2 regions of the Kinneretia aquatilis genome follow, and region 2 is predicted to be linked to the other one. Evidence: predicted binding sites of a transcription regulator. Region 2 holds the regulator's gene; the other holds the start of a gene.
The links. Region 2 encodes sigma-54, which starts transcription at its own class of promoters, with help from an activator protein. Its sites were predicted from a motif close to TGGCANGNAANCTGCTTT; they were not measured.

Region 1: exaC (acetaldehyde dehydrogenase ExaC) is a predicted target of sigma-54. The motif match lies at 4,217-4,234, and genes of this name have one in related genera.

The regions. Positions count from the first base shown of each region.
Region 1 covers NZ_POSP01000003.1:822,012-828,163, forward strand. Annotated here, with positions in the region: gene C1O66_RS06850 (LD-carboxypeptidase) at 1-858, opposite strand, end outside; gene tadA (tRNA adenosine(34) deaminase TadA) at 855-1,484, opposite strand; gene C1O66_RS06860 (hypothetical protein) at 1,564-1,812, opposite strand; gene C1O66_RS06865 (sigma-54-dependent Fis family transcriptional regulator) at 1,860-3,923, opposite strand; gene exaC (acetaldehyde dehydrogenase ExaC) at 4,342-5,862, shown strand; gene guaA (glutamine-hydrolyzing GMP synthase) at 5,961-6,152, opposite strand, start outside.
Region 2 covers NZ_POSP01000003.1:2,626,952-2,633,103, forward strand. Annotated here, with positions in the region: gene lptA (lipopolysaccharide transport periplasmic protein LptA) at 1-391, shown strand, start outside; gene lptB (LPS export ABC transporter ATP-binding protein) at 388-1,197, shown strand; gene C1O66_RS14455 (RNA polymerase factor sigma-54) at 1,296-2,825, shown strand; gene C1O66_RS14460 (SGNH/GDSL hydrolase family protein) at 3,029-4,042, shown strand; gene C1O66_RS14465 (pre-peptidase C-terminal domain-containing protein) at 4,105-5,181, opposite strand; gene C1O66_RS14470 (THUMP domain-containing class I SAM-dependent RNA methyltransferase) at 5,575-6,152, shown strand, end outside.

The sequences.
Region 1 (6,152 bases), 1.8 Mb from region 2:
GCCAACCGGCAGGCAGACCTTGGTGTCGACATGACCGAAAGGCAGACCCGTGAGGATCGGCGTCTTGGTGCGCGAACGCACCGCTTCAATCGCATGCTTGAGCGTGTAGCCGCGGTCCAGCGGCGACTTCTTCCAGGCGCTGAATTCACCCAGCAGCACGGCCTTCTGCGCGTCCAGCACACCCGCCTGCTGCAGCTGCAGCAGCATGCGCTCGACGCGATAGGGATGCTCGCCCACATCTTCCAAGAAGAGCACGCCGCCCTTGATGCGCGGGAAATGCGGCGTGCCCAGCAGCGAGCTCAGCACACAGAGATTGCCACCCCAGAGCTGGCCCTTGAGGCCCAGGCCGTCAAAGCCCTTCTCGGTGCGGAAGCCCACGGCTTCGAGCAGGCCGTCCATGGCCTCGACGAAGCAGTCCTGGGTCACATCGTCCACGCCGCCCTCGTCCTTGCTGCGGCCGAAATCACCGCAGGCCAAGGGGCCGGCCCAGCTCTGTGCCTTGGCATGGGCCAGCAAACCCATCTGCAGCGCGGTGATGTCGCTGTAACCCACCCAGCGCGTGCCCTGCTCCACGCTGCGCGCCAGCAGCTTCCAATCGATCCGGTCGAGCAAACGGGTCAGTCCGTAGCCGCCGCGGGTGGCCAAGGCCACGCTGGGCGCCGCGCTGGCCACACGATGCAGGGCCGCCAGGCGGGTGGCGTCATCGCCGCCAAATCGCTGATGGCGGGCCAGGGCGTCTTCGTCAACGCTGACCGCAAAGCCCAGCTTCTCCAGGCGCTTGGCCGCGCGCTTGAGTGGTGCGGCATGGGCCAGCACGCCGGCGGGGGTGTAGAGGGTCAGACTCGGGCTTGCGCTCATGGCTGGGATTCCGGTGAGGGTTCAGAAGACGAAGAAAGATCGAGATGGGTCACGTCGCCGGTCGGGATGGCATCGGGCAAATCGCTGTCGCCGGCCACAGCACGCGCGGCGGCGCGGCGCTGCCGGGCGGCGTCACGGCGCTGCGCGAAAAACTCGCGCAGCAGCTTGGACGAGGCCTCGGCCAGCACCCCGCCCTGGATGCAGGTGTGGTGGTTCAGCTGGGGCTGGGCAAACAAGTCCAGCACCGAACCGGCCACGCCGGTCTTGGGATCGTGGGCGGCGAACACCACCCGCTTGAGCCGGGCATGCATCATGGCCATGGCACACATGGCGCAAGGCTCCAGTGTCACAAACAGCTCGCATTCGGGCAGGCGGTAGTTGCCCAGCAAGGTGGCGGCGTGGCGCAAGGCCACGATCTCGGCGTGGGCCGTGGGGTCGTGGGTGGTGATGGGCCGGTTGTAGCCGGTGGCGATCACCTGGCCGGCGCGCATCAGCACCGCGCCGACCGGCACCTCCCCTGCAAGCCAGGCGTTATGGGCCTGATCCAGCGCGATGCGCATGGCGTATTCATCGGCGGCGGAAACCGCAGCGGCGGGCGAGGAAGAGGAGAGGAGGATTTCAGACATGGTCGGCCCGGCGCAGTGTAACAAGCGCCCTGCCCCGCTCCGGGAAATCCCTTGCTCGCCTTGCCAGCGCCGGTGCCACTCAGGGTTGAGCCTCGGAGGCGCGCGCTGCGGCCTGGTCCACCAACTGTTGCAGCTCCTGGCGCACCGCCTCCGGGCGCACGGTGCCGGCCTGCACAGCGCCAGGGGCCGATGAAGCGAGCCCGGCGGCGGATGCTGCTGGGCTGCCCGACGCCGCCGGAGGCTGCAAAGAATGCGCCTGCTGCTTGACCATGAACAAGACCACCGCCAAGGTGATCACCAAACCCAGAATGCTGAACGCTGCGCGCATCGAGAAACCGCCTCCTGCGGAAAACAAAAGCTCCAGAAGCCACCAGCCTAATCGAGCTGCCCATGCAGCCGCGCATTCAGACGCCCATCCAGCCGCGCGTCCAGCCGATCATCCAGCCCCGCCTCGCGCATCTTGCGGTACAGGGTGTTGCGGCTGACACCCAGCCGGCGCGCCGCTTCGCTGCGGTTGCCCTGGGCCAAGGCCAGGGCCTGTTGAACACAGCGGCTGGAGGCCTGGCGCAGGTCCAGCTCTAGCGGCGCCTCCTCCTTCTTCTCCTGCTCCTGCTCCGGCTGGACGTGCTCAGCCCGCGCCAGGGCTTGCAACTCTTCGGCCATGTCGTCGGGCAGGTGGCTCCAGCCAATCTGTGCCTCGTCGGCATCGAGCAGCGCGCAGCAGGTGCGCAGCACATTGGCCAGCTGGCGCAGATTGCCAGGCCAGCGATGGCGGGCGAGCAGCGCCAACACATCGGGCTCTACGCTCACACTGCAGCTCGGCTCCGCCTCGGTCAGCAGGCGCTGCACCAGGGCCGCGAAATCGCTGCGCTCCCGCAGCGGCGGCAGTTGCAGGCTGAGCCCGTTGATGCGGTAGTACAAATCCTCGCGGAAGCGCTGCGCGTCCACCTCCTCGCGCAGGCGCCGGTGGCTGGCGCAGATCAGCGCAAAGTCCACCGCCACCGGCTGCCCACCGCCCAGCGGCGAGACCTGGCGCTCCTGCAAGACCCGCAGCAGCCGCGCCTGCAGCGCCAGCGGCATGTCACCGATCTCATCGAGGAAGAGCGTGCCCCCATGCGCCTGGCGCAGCAGCCCTGGCGCCCCATCCTTGAGCGCCCCGGTGAAGGCACCCGGCCGGTGGCCGAACAGCTCCGCCTCGATCAGATGTTCGGGCAGCGCCGCGCAGTTGATGGCCACAAACGGCCCGGCGCGCCGCGGCCCGCTCTGGTGGCAGGCCCGCGCCAGCAACTCCTTGCCGACACCCGACTCGCCCTGCAAGAGCAAGGCAATCGGCTTGGCCAGCACGCGACGCGCCCGCTCGATCAGCTTGTGCACGGCCGCGTCACCGGTGTCGAGCGCGCTCAGTGCATCCGGGGCTGGCGCAGACGCTGGCGGCGCCGTCGTGAGTAAGGCCGTAGCAGCCGGCGGCGCCACGCGTGGGCGGGGCTGCTGGGGCCGGGCGCCATCGAGCCGCCCGTAGATCAAGCTGCCGTCCACCCGCTGCAGGCGCCGAGGCTGCGAGCCATGCGCTCCATGCACATCGGCCAGCAGCTCCTGCATGCGCAGCCCCAGCGCCGCCTCCACCGTGCAGCGACCGAGGGCACTGGGCGCCAGGCCCAGCCACTCGAGGCCCAGGCCGTTGGCGCCGAGGATGAGGCCGTCATCGGCCAGGGCCAGCAAGCCCTCGGTGACCGTGTCCAGCCCCTCGGGCCGGCTGTGCAGGCGCAGCACCAGGCCGCCGCCGTGACGCGCCACAAAAAGCTGGTGCTCGATCATGCGCGCGGCCGAGCGGGCCAGGCCCAGGGTGTGGGGGTGGTAGCCACGGCGGTCGCCCGAGATGTCCAGCACCCCAAGCAGGGCGCCGCTGGGGTCGACGATGGGCGCAGCGGCGCAAGTCAGGAACCCATTGCGCTCCAGATAATGCTCGGCGCCGTTGATGACGACCGGCCGGCCATCGGCCAGCGCCGTGCCGATCGCATTGGTGCCTCGCCACTGTTCCAGCCAGACGGCGCCGGGCCGCAAGGCCACCCGTGCGGCCTTGTCGGCAAAGCCATCGTCGCCCAACGCGTGCAGCAGCATGCCTTGCGGGTCGGCCAGGATGACCAGGCTGTCGCTGGCCCTCACCTGCTCGGCCACAAACTCCATCACCGGCCGGGCCTGGGCCAGCAAGGCGCGGCGCTGCTCCAGGGCCCGCGCCAGCTGGGCGGCCGACGCATGCGGCACCCCCTGCGGCCGCCCCTCGGGCGCCAGACCATAGGCCCGGCTGCGCTGCCAGCTGGCATGGAGTCGGGCATCGAGCAAGCCGGCGCCCAGCTCGCCGGTTTCCAGCAGCTGCCGGCGCGCCTGTCGCAGGCGGCTGGGCGGCGTGCGCAAGCTCATCAAGGCATTTGCAGCAGTCATCGCGTGTGTCTCCGTGATCGGCCCTTGTGAACGGGCTCTGAATCGGACGCGGCGCAGGTGTTGGCACCCGAGCCGCAGCGCGACCTTAACAGGCTCATGGCGCTTGCCAAGCCCTTGAGCTGGTTTTGCCCGCTTCCAGCACAAGCAGCTGGACTGCTGTGCCATGCCAGGCGGCCACCTGTCCTCTTTCGTGACAGTGGGGCGACACGGTGCGCGGCCAAGCCAGGCGGCCAGCCGTCTCGCCCCGCGCAGCAGCTGCCCCTTGCGCTCAAGTTCCGAGCAAACCAAAGCCTTGGCACGCTCCGTGCAACAAACCCTGCGGCTGGCCTGCTTGCCTCCAACCCCGCAACTCAGCACCTGGGATGGAGAGGGAGCGGGCCCAGACCTTGAGACCCCAACACAACACACGGAGACCGACATGCTTTACGCCAGCCCCAACACCCCCGGCGCCACACTCGCCTACAAAGCGCAGTACGACAACTTCATCGGGGGCCGCTTCGTGCCGCCGGTCAAGGGCGAGTACTTCGACGTCGTCACCCCCATCAGTGGCCAGGTCTACACCCGCGCCGCCCGCTCCACCGCCGAGGACATCGAGCTGGCCCTGGACGCCGCCCATGCCGCCACGGCCCAGTGGGCCGCCACCAATGCCGCCACCCGCGCCAACATCCTGCTCAAGATCGCCGATCGCATCGAGGCCAATCTCGAATTGCTGGCCTATGCCGAGACCGTGGACAACGGCAAGCCCATCCGCGAAACGCTCAATGCCGACATCCCGCTTGCCGCCGACCATTTCCGTTACTTCGCCGGATGCCTGCGCGCGCAGGAAGGCGCGCTGAGCCAGATCGACGACCACACCGTGGCCTACCATTTCCACGAACCGCTGGGCGTGGTCGGGCAAATCATCCCCTGGAACTTTCCCATCCTGATGGCGGCCTGGAAGCTGGCGCCGGCCCTGGGCGCGGGCAACTGCGTGGTGCTCAAGCCGGCGGAATCGACACCGATCAGCATCCTGGTGCTGACCGAGCTGATCGCCGACCTGCTGCCGCCCGGCGTGCTCAACATCGTCAACGGCTATGGCCGCGAGGCCGGCATGCCGCTGGCCACCAGCAAGCGCATTGCCAAGATTGCCTTCACCGGCTCCACCGCCACCGGCCGCGTGATTGCGCAGGCGGCGGCCAGCAACCTGATCCCGGCCACGCTGGAGCTGGGTGGCAAGAGCCCCAATGTCTTCTTCGACGATGTGATGGCGCAGGACGACGCCTTCCTCGACAAAGCGATCGAAGGCCTGGTGCTGTTCGCCTTCAACCAGGGCGAGGTCTGCACCTGCCCGAGCCGGGCGCTGATCCAGGAGTCGATCTACGACCGCTTCATCGAACGCGCACTCAAGCGCGTGGCCGCCATCAAGCAAGGCAGCCCGCTGGACACCGACACCATGATGGGCGCCCAGGCCTCGGCCCTGCAGATGGACAAGATCATGTCCTACCTGGAAGTGGGCAAGCAGGAAGGTGCGCAGCTGCTGATCGGCGGCGGCCGCAAGCAGATGTCGGGCGAGTTGGCAGGCGGCTATTACATCGAGCCCACGCTGTTCAAGGGCACGAACAATATGCGCGTGTTCCGCGAGGAAATCTTCGGCCCCGTGCTGGCCGTGGCCACCTTCAAGGACGAGGCCGAGGCCCTGCAGATCGCCAATGACACGCCTTACGGCCTGGGCGCCGGCGTCTGGACACGCGACGGCAGCCGCGCCTACCGCATGGGCCGCGCCATCCAGGCCGGCCGGGTCTGGACCAATTGCTATCACGCCTATCCGGCGCACGCGGCCTTCGGCGGCTACAAGGAATCCGGCATCGGCCGCGAAACCCACAAGGCCATGCTGGACCATTACCAACAGACCAAGAACCTGCTGGTCAGCTACTCGCCCAATGCTCTTGGCTTCTTCTGAGCCTCCAGCGCCGCTGGCTTGAAACAAAAAAAGGCGGCCTTGCGGGCCGCCTTTTGCTTTCACTCATGGCTTGAACCTGGGGTTCAAGACCTGAGAGATCATTCCCACTCGATCGTTGCCGGCGGCTTGCTGGACACATCGTAGGTGACGCGGTTGATGCCGCGCACTTCGTTGATGATGCGGCCCGAGGTGCGCTTGAGCAGGCTGTAAGGCAGCTCGGCCCAGTCGGCGGTCATGAAGTCGCTGGTCTGCACGGCGCGCAGGGCCACGACGTAGTCATAGGTGCGGCC
Region 2 (6,152 bases):
CTACCAGGTCTATGCCAATGGCCAGACCGGCAAGCAGGTCAGCTTCCGCCAGGCGCGCGATGTGCCGGGCGAGGCCATCGAAGGCCTGGCCGACCAGCTTGAATACGACACCCGCAGCGACACCGTGCGCTTCATCGGCAATGCCGTGGTGCGCCGCCTGCAGGGCACGACGGTGGCCGACGAGGTGACCGGCGCAGTCATCCTGTTCGACAACCGCAGCGAGGTCTTCACCCTCGAGGGCGGCCAGACCTCGCCCCACCCGAGCGGCCGGGTCCGTGTGGTGATGATGCCGCGCGGCGGCGCGCCCGAGGCCGCCTCGGCACCCGCGGCCGCGGCCTCCGGCGTGCAACTCAAGCCCAGCACCAGCCTGAGCCCCCGCAAAGCGCCATGAGCAGCAGCAACAGCAGCGTCGCCAGCCCCCATCACGCGCCCGTGGCCGCCCTCGAATCCGGCCCGCGCAGCCGCCTGGAAGCCGAGGGCCTGGCCAAGAGCTACGGCGTGCGCCGCGTGGTCAAGAACGTGCATCTGGGCGTCAACAGCGGCGAGGTGGTTGGCCTGCTGGGCCCCAACGGCGCCGGCAAGACCACCAGCTTCTACATGATCGTGGGCCTGGTGCGCGCCGACGCCGGCGAGATCCACATCGACGGCCAATCGGTCGAGCACCTGCCCATCCACCAGCGCGCCCGCCTGGGACTGAGCTATCTGCCGCAGGAGGCCTCGATCTTCCGCAAGCTCACGGTGGAACAGAACATCCGCGCCGTGCTGGAGCTGCAGCGCGACGAGCAGGGCCGCGCGCTGAAAGAGCCGCGCATCAAGGAGCTGCTGGAAGCGCTGCTGCACGACCTCAGCATCGAGAAGCTGCGCGACAGCCCGGCGCCGGCGCTCTCGGGCGGCGAACGCCGCCGCGTCGAGATCGCCCGCGCCCTGGCCACGCAACCGCGCTTCATCCTGCTGGACGAACCCTTCGCCGGCGTGGACCCGATCGCGGTGCTGGAGATCCAGCGCATCATCGGTTTCCTGAAAGCGCGCCAGATCGGCGTGCTGATCACCGACCACAATGTGCGCGAGACCCTGGGCATCTGCGACCGGGCCTACATCATCAGCGAGGGCTCGGTGCTGGCCGAGGGCACGCCGGACGAGATCGTGGCCAACGCCGATGTGCGCAAGGTCTATCTCGGCGAACATTTCCGCATGTAGAGCCGGCCATGGATGCCTACACGCCCGCTGCCACGGCAGCCCCGCGCGGGGCTGATGCAGGGATTCCTGCATCTCACGACTGCCCCTGAGCCCGCGCCATGAAGCAGTCACTCCAGGTTCGACTGAGCCAGCATCTGGCCTTGACGCCGCAGCTGCAGCAATCGATCCGCCTGCTGCAACTGTCCACGCTGGAGCTGAATCAGGAAGTCGAGCAGATGCTGGCGCAGAACCCGCTGCTCGAAACCGAAGAAGACTTCTCCGTCGCCACGCCCGAGCTGCCCGAGCTGCGCCCGGCCAGCGCCGCCGAGGACAGCGGCGCCGACCGTGAGCTGGGCGGCGGCGCCGAGGCCGAGGCCACACCCGAGCTGCAGGCCGAAGACTTCGGCAGCACCGAACGCGAGGACTGGGAGAACGGCACCGAGGGCGACGATTTCGACGGCATCCGCGAACTGCCCAGCAACAGCGGCAGCGGCTCGGGCAGCAACGATGAAGACGGCGAACGCAGCGACCAGGAATCGGCCGAGATCAGCCTGCAAGAGCATCTGGTCCAGCAGATGGCCGGCATGCACCTCAGCGATACCGACCAGCTTGCGCTACGCCTGCTGATCGACTCTCTCAACGAGGACGGCTATCTCGAGGACAGCCTGGAAGCCATCGCCGAGGCCCTGGTGCCGGACGGTGACGAGGACAGCGCCGCCGAGCGCGAGGAGCTGCTCGACCACCTGCGCATCGCCCTCAAATGGCTGCACCACATGGACCCGCCCGGCGTCGGTGCCCGCGAGCTGACGGAATGCCTGGAGCTGCAGCTGCGCCAGCTGCCGCGCAGCGCGCCGCAGGTGATCGCCATCATGATCTGCAAAAAGCACTTGGACCTGCTGGCCAAGCGCGACAGCCGCCGCCTGATGCTGCTGACCGGCGCCGACGATGCCTTGCTGCGTGAAGCGCAAGCCCTGATCGTGGCCCTGGAGCCCAAGCCCGGCCGGCGCTTTGCCCGCGGCCAGGCGCCGGCGGTGATCCCGGACGTGATCGTGCGCAAGGTCGGCCGCGAGCTGCGCGTCATCATCAACCCCGAGGTCGCGCCCAAGCTGCGCATCAACGAGCTCTACGCCAACGCCCTGCGCCAGACGCGCGGCGGCATCAGCAACAGCGCCCTGGGCGGCCAGCTGCAGGAGGCACGCTGGTTCATCAAGAACATCCAACAGCGCTTCGACACCATCCTGCGCGTCTCCACCGCCATCGTCGAGCGGCAAAAAGGTTTCTTCAGCCACGGCGCCGTGGCCATGAAGCCCCTGGTGCTGCGCGAGATCGCCGATGAGCTGGGCCTGCACGAATCGACCATCTCGCGCGTGACCACGGCCAAGTACATGGCCACGCCCTTCGGCACCTTCGAGCTCAAGTATTTCTTCGGCTCGGGCCTGTCCACCGAGGCCGGCGGCGAGGCCTCCAGCACCGCCGTACGCGAGCTGATCAAGCAGTTCATCGCCGCCGAGAACCCGGCCAAACCCCTTTCCGACAGCGCCCTGGCCAGCATGCTGGAAGAGCAAGGCATCCAGGTCGCGCGCCGCACCGTCGCCAAATACCGCGAAGGCATGCACATCGGGACGACGACGATGCGGCGGGTGGTTTGAAGGTTGAAGCTTGAGTGAACGGGTGAATCAGTAAACTGGTGAACCACACCCCACGATTCACCATTCACCTGTTCACCTGTTCACCTGTTCACCCGTTCACCCGTTCACCCCCAAACGTGAACACGCACACCGATTTCAGGTGAATCCCATTTCGAGACATGCCATCATGCCGCTGACTTGGATCGTTACTTGAAAGGTCTGCCGTGAACACCACCCTCCGCTCCCCGGCCGGCGCCCGCCTGCCCGCGCTGCTGATACTCGCCGCCAACCTGGCCTGGGCCGCCCCCTCCCAAGCTCAGGCTCAGGCCACAAGCAGCAGTGCCGCCACCAGCTACAGCCGCGTGATCGCCTTCGGCGACAGCCTCTCGGACAACGGCAATTTCTACCGCGCCACCAGCGGCGCCGTGCCCCAGCCGGGCAACTATTTCCAGGGTCGTTTTTCCAACGGCCAGGTGGCCGTCGAGCACCTCGCCCAAGGCCTGGGCGTGAGCCTGCAGGACTACGCCTGGGGCGGTGCCCAAACCGGCTGGCTCAACGGCGCGGCGGTGGCCGCAGGCGCCCCGGCCGCCTTGCAGAACACGGGCATGCTCTCGCAAGTGGGCGCCTTCCAGTCCGGCCTGGCTGGCTCGGCCGCCGACAGCCAGGCCCTTTACGTGCTCTGGGGCGGGGCCAATGATTTCCAGTACCTGGGTTTCTCGCAGGCCACGGCGCAAGCGGCCATCCAGAACCTCAGCAGCGCGGTGCAGACCCTCTACGGCCTGGGTGCGCGCAGCTTCCTGATGCCAGGCCTGCCCGACCTGGGCCAGACACCGGCCGGCCTGTCGTCCGGCCTGTCGGGCCAGCTCCACCAGCTCTCCCTGGGCTTCAACTTTGGCCTGAATCAGGCCATCGGCCAGCTGCGCACCTTGCCCGGCATTGACATCCGTTATTTCGACACCCTGGGCACGCAGCAAGCCCTGGTCGACAACGCGGCGCTCTACGGCTTCAGCAATGTCACCCAAGCCTGCTTCACCGGCTATGTCGGCCAGCCCGACGGCAGCATCTGCAGCAGCCCCGAGAGTTATATGTACTGGGACCGCATCCACCCGACCACGCTGACCCACAGCTACCTCGGCCAGGGCATGCTGGCTGCCGTGCCGGAACCGCAGACTTGGCTGCTGATGGGCCTGGGCCTGGCAGCCCTGGGCCTGCGCGCCGGTCGCCAGCGCCGCAGCTGAAAAGACAAGGGCCGGTCGCCTGGAGCACCGGCCCCGAAGCTGGCGGCCAGCGCCGCCTGGCTTCAGCTCAAGGTCGCCAGCAGGCGCGCGTTGTGGACCGGGGCGTAGGCATTGAGCAGCAGATAGTAGGTGCCCGCCACGGGTGAGGCGAAAGTGATGGTTTCGGCATTGCTCGAGCCATCGGATTTCTTGTCATACACCGTGGTGCTCGGCGCCGATGCCAGGCGGGCGTAGAGATCGCCATCGCCCGTGCCCCCGGAAAGCTGGAACTTGAGCTGCCGACGGCCCGGCGGCACTTGGATGCTGTACAGCCGCGACTGACGCAGGCCCAGGCTGACAGTCTGAGCCTGGCCGCTGACCAGGGGCGTGACGTTCTGGCTGTTGCCCATGCCAATGGCTGAGCGCCTCACCCCCACATCGATGGTGCCGGTGTAGGCATTGCCACTCTTGCTGACCTGCACGATATAGCCGGCGCCGCCATCGCTGGCGTAGATGCTGTCGGCCTCGTTGCGGGTGCGTGGCGCGCCTTGCTGGTAGATGGGAAAGCTGCGGAACACCTCATCCGCCGTGGCGGCGTTGAAGTAGAGCTGGGCCACGAAGACATCGGGCAGATTGCGGCCATCGTCATTGGGCCGGATGTTGCGCGCCGCGCTCTGGATGGAGAAATGGATGTGCAGGGCCCGGCCGCTGTAGCTGCCTGGAAACAGGGTCAGGAACTCGGCCACGCCGTCGGCACCGGTCTTCTGGTAGCCGCGGCAGAAGTTCTGCCCCTGGGTGCCGAAGGGGGCGTAGCTGGAATAGAGGCCCGTGGCCTCGCAGCTCCAGATGTCGACCACGGCACCCGGAATCGGCGCGCAGTTGTTCTCCAGATCGAGCACGCGCAGGCGCAGGGTCAGCGGTGCGCCGGACTTGGGCGTGGTGTTGCCGCTGGTGTTGGCGCGCAGATCGCGGCGCTCGGCGGCGCTGATATTGGGATAGGGGCCGGCGGTCGATTCAGTGTCCGCCTTGCAGGCGGCCGCGGCGGCACCGTAGGGCGTCTGCGACTGGCTGCTGGATTCCTTGCTGCCGAGCGCGGCCACCGAGGCCACGCCCATGAGCTTGAGCGCCTGGCGGCGCGGAGAGGGTGTGTGCTGAGACATGGTGAGGAGGCTTTCTTTCACAGAGTGACTCCGGCCGAGCGGCGCGGACTCTTGTGAAGTGCGGCGCCGCACCGACGCTGAGAGCCGGGGTGGTGGATGGAGAACGCCGAAGGCGAGCCGGCAGATCGATCCCGGCCGCCCGCGGGCCACGTCCTTCATGCGCCGCGACCAGGGCCAGCTTCGGTCCTTGACGTCGGAGATGCACGTTATTCAGCGCCCGCAGCACAAGATTGACCGCAGCCGCGCCGCCTGAATACAGGGTTATCTCGAATTTCTGGGCGGAGCTGTCAGAGTTGACAGGGTGACTTGGCGACAGAGTTCGCGCCGGATTCCGCCCGAGCGCTGCAGCCGAGGGCCGCGGCCCTCCCTCGCCATTCCTGGGACAATCGGCCCATGGCCGCCAAAGAAACCCCCAAATACCTTCACTACCTCTTCGTCTCCTGCCCCTCGGGCGTGGAGCGTCTGCTCGACGAGGAAGTGCGGGCCATCCTGCCCAAGACCCATATCGAGGTGCTGCGCGGCGGCATCGCGCTGAAGAGCGATCTCGAGGGCGTGATGAAGCTCAACCTCGAATGCCGGCTGGCCCAGCGCGTGCTGATCGAATTGGTCTCGGGCGGCTACCGCCACGAGGACGACATCTACGCCCTGGCCCGCCGGGTCGACTGGAACGAGTGGATCACCCCGGCCGAGACCATCCGCGTCGACACCGTGGCCCAGCGCTCACCGCTGCGCAGCCTCAACTTCGCCACCCTGCGCGTGAAAGACGCGATCTGCGATGTGCTGCGCGATGCCACCGGCGAGCGCCCTAGCGTCGACACCCGCTTCCCCGACCTGCCGGTGATGCTGCACCTCAGCGAAACTGACGCCACGCTCTACATCGACACCTCGGGCGAACCGCTCTTCAAGCGCGGCTGGCGCGAGGACAAGGGCGATGCGCCGCTGAAGGAAACCCTGGCCGCCGCCATGCTGGC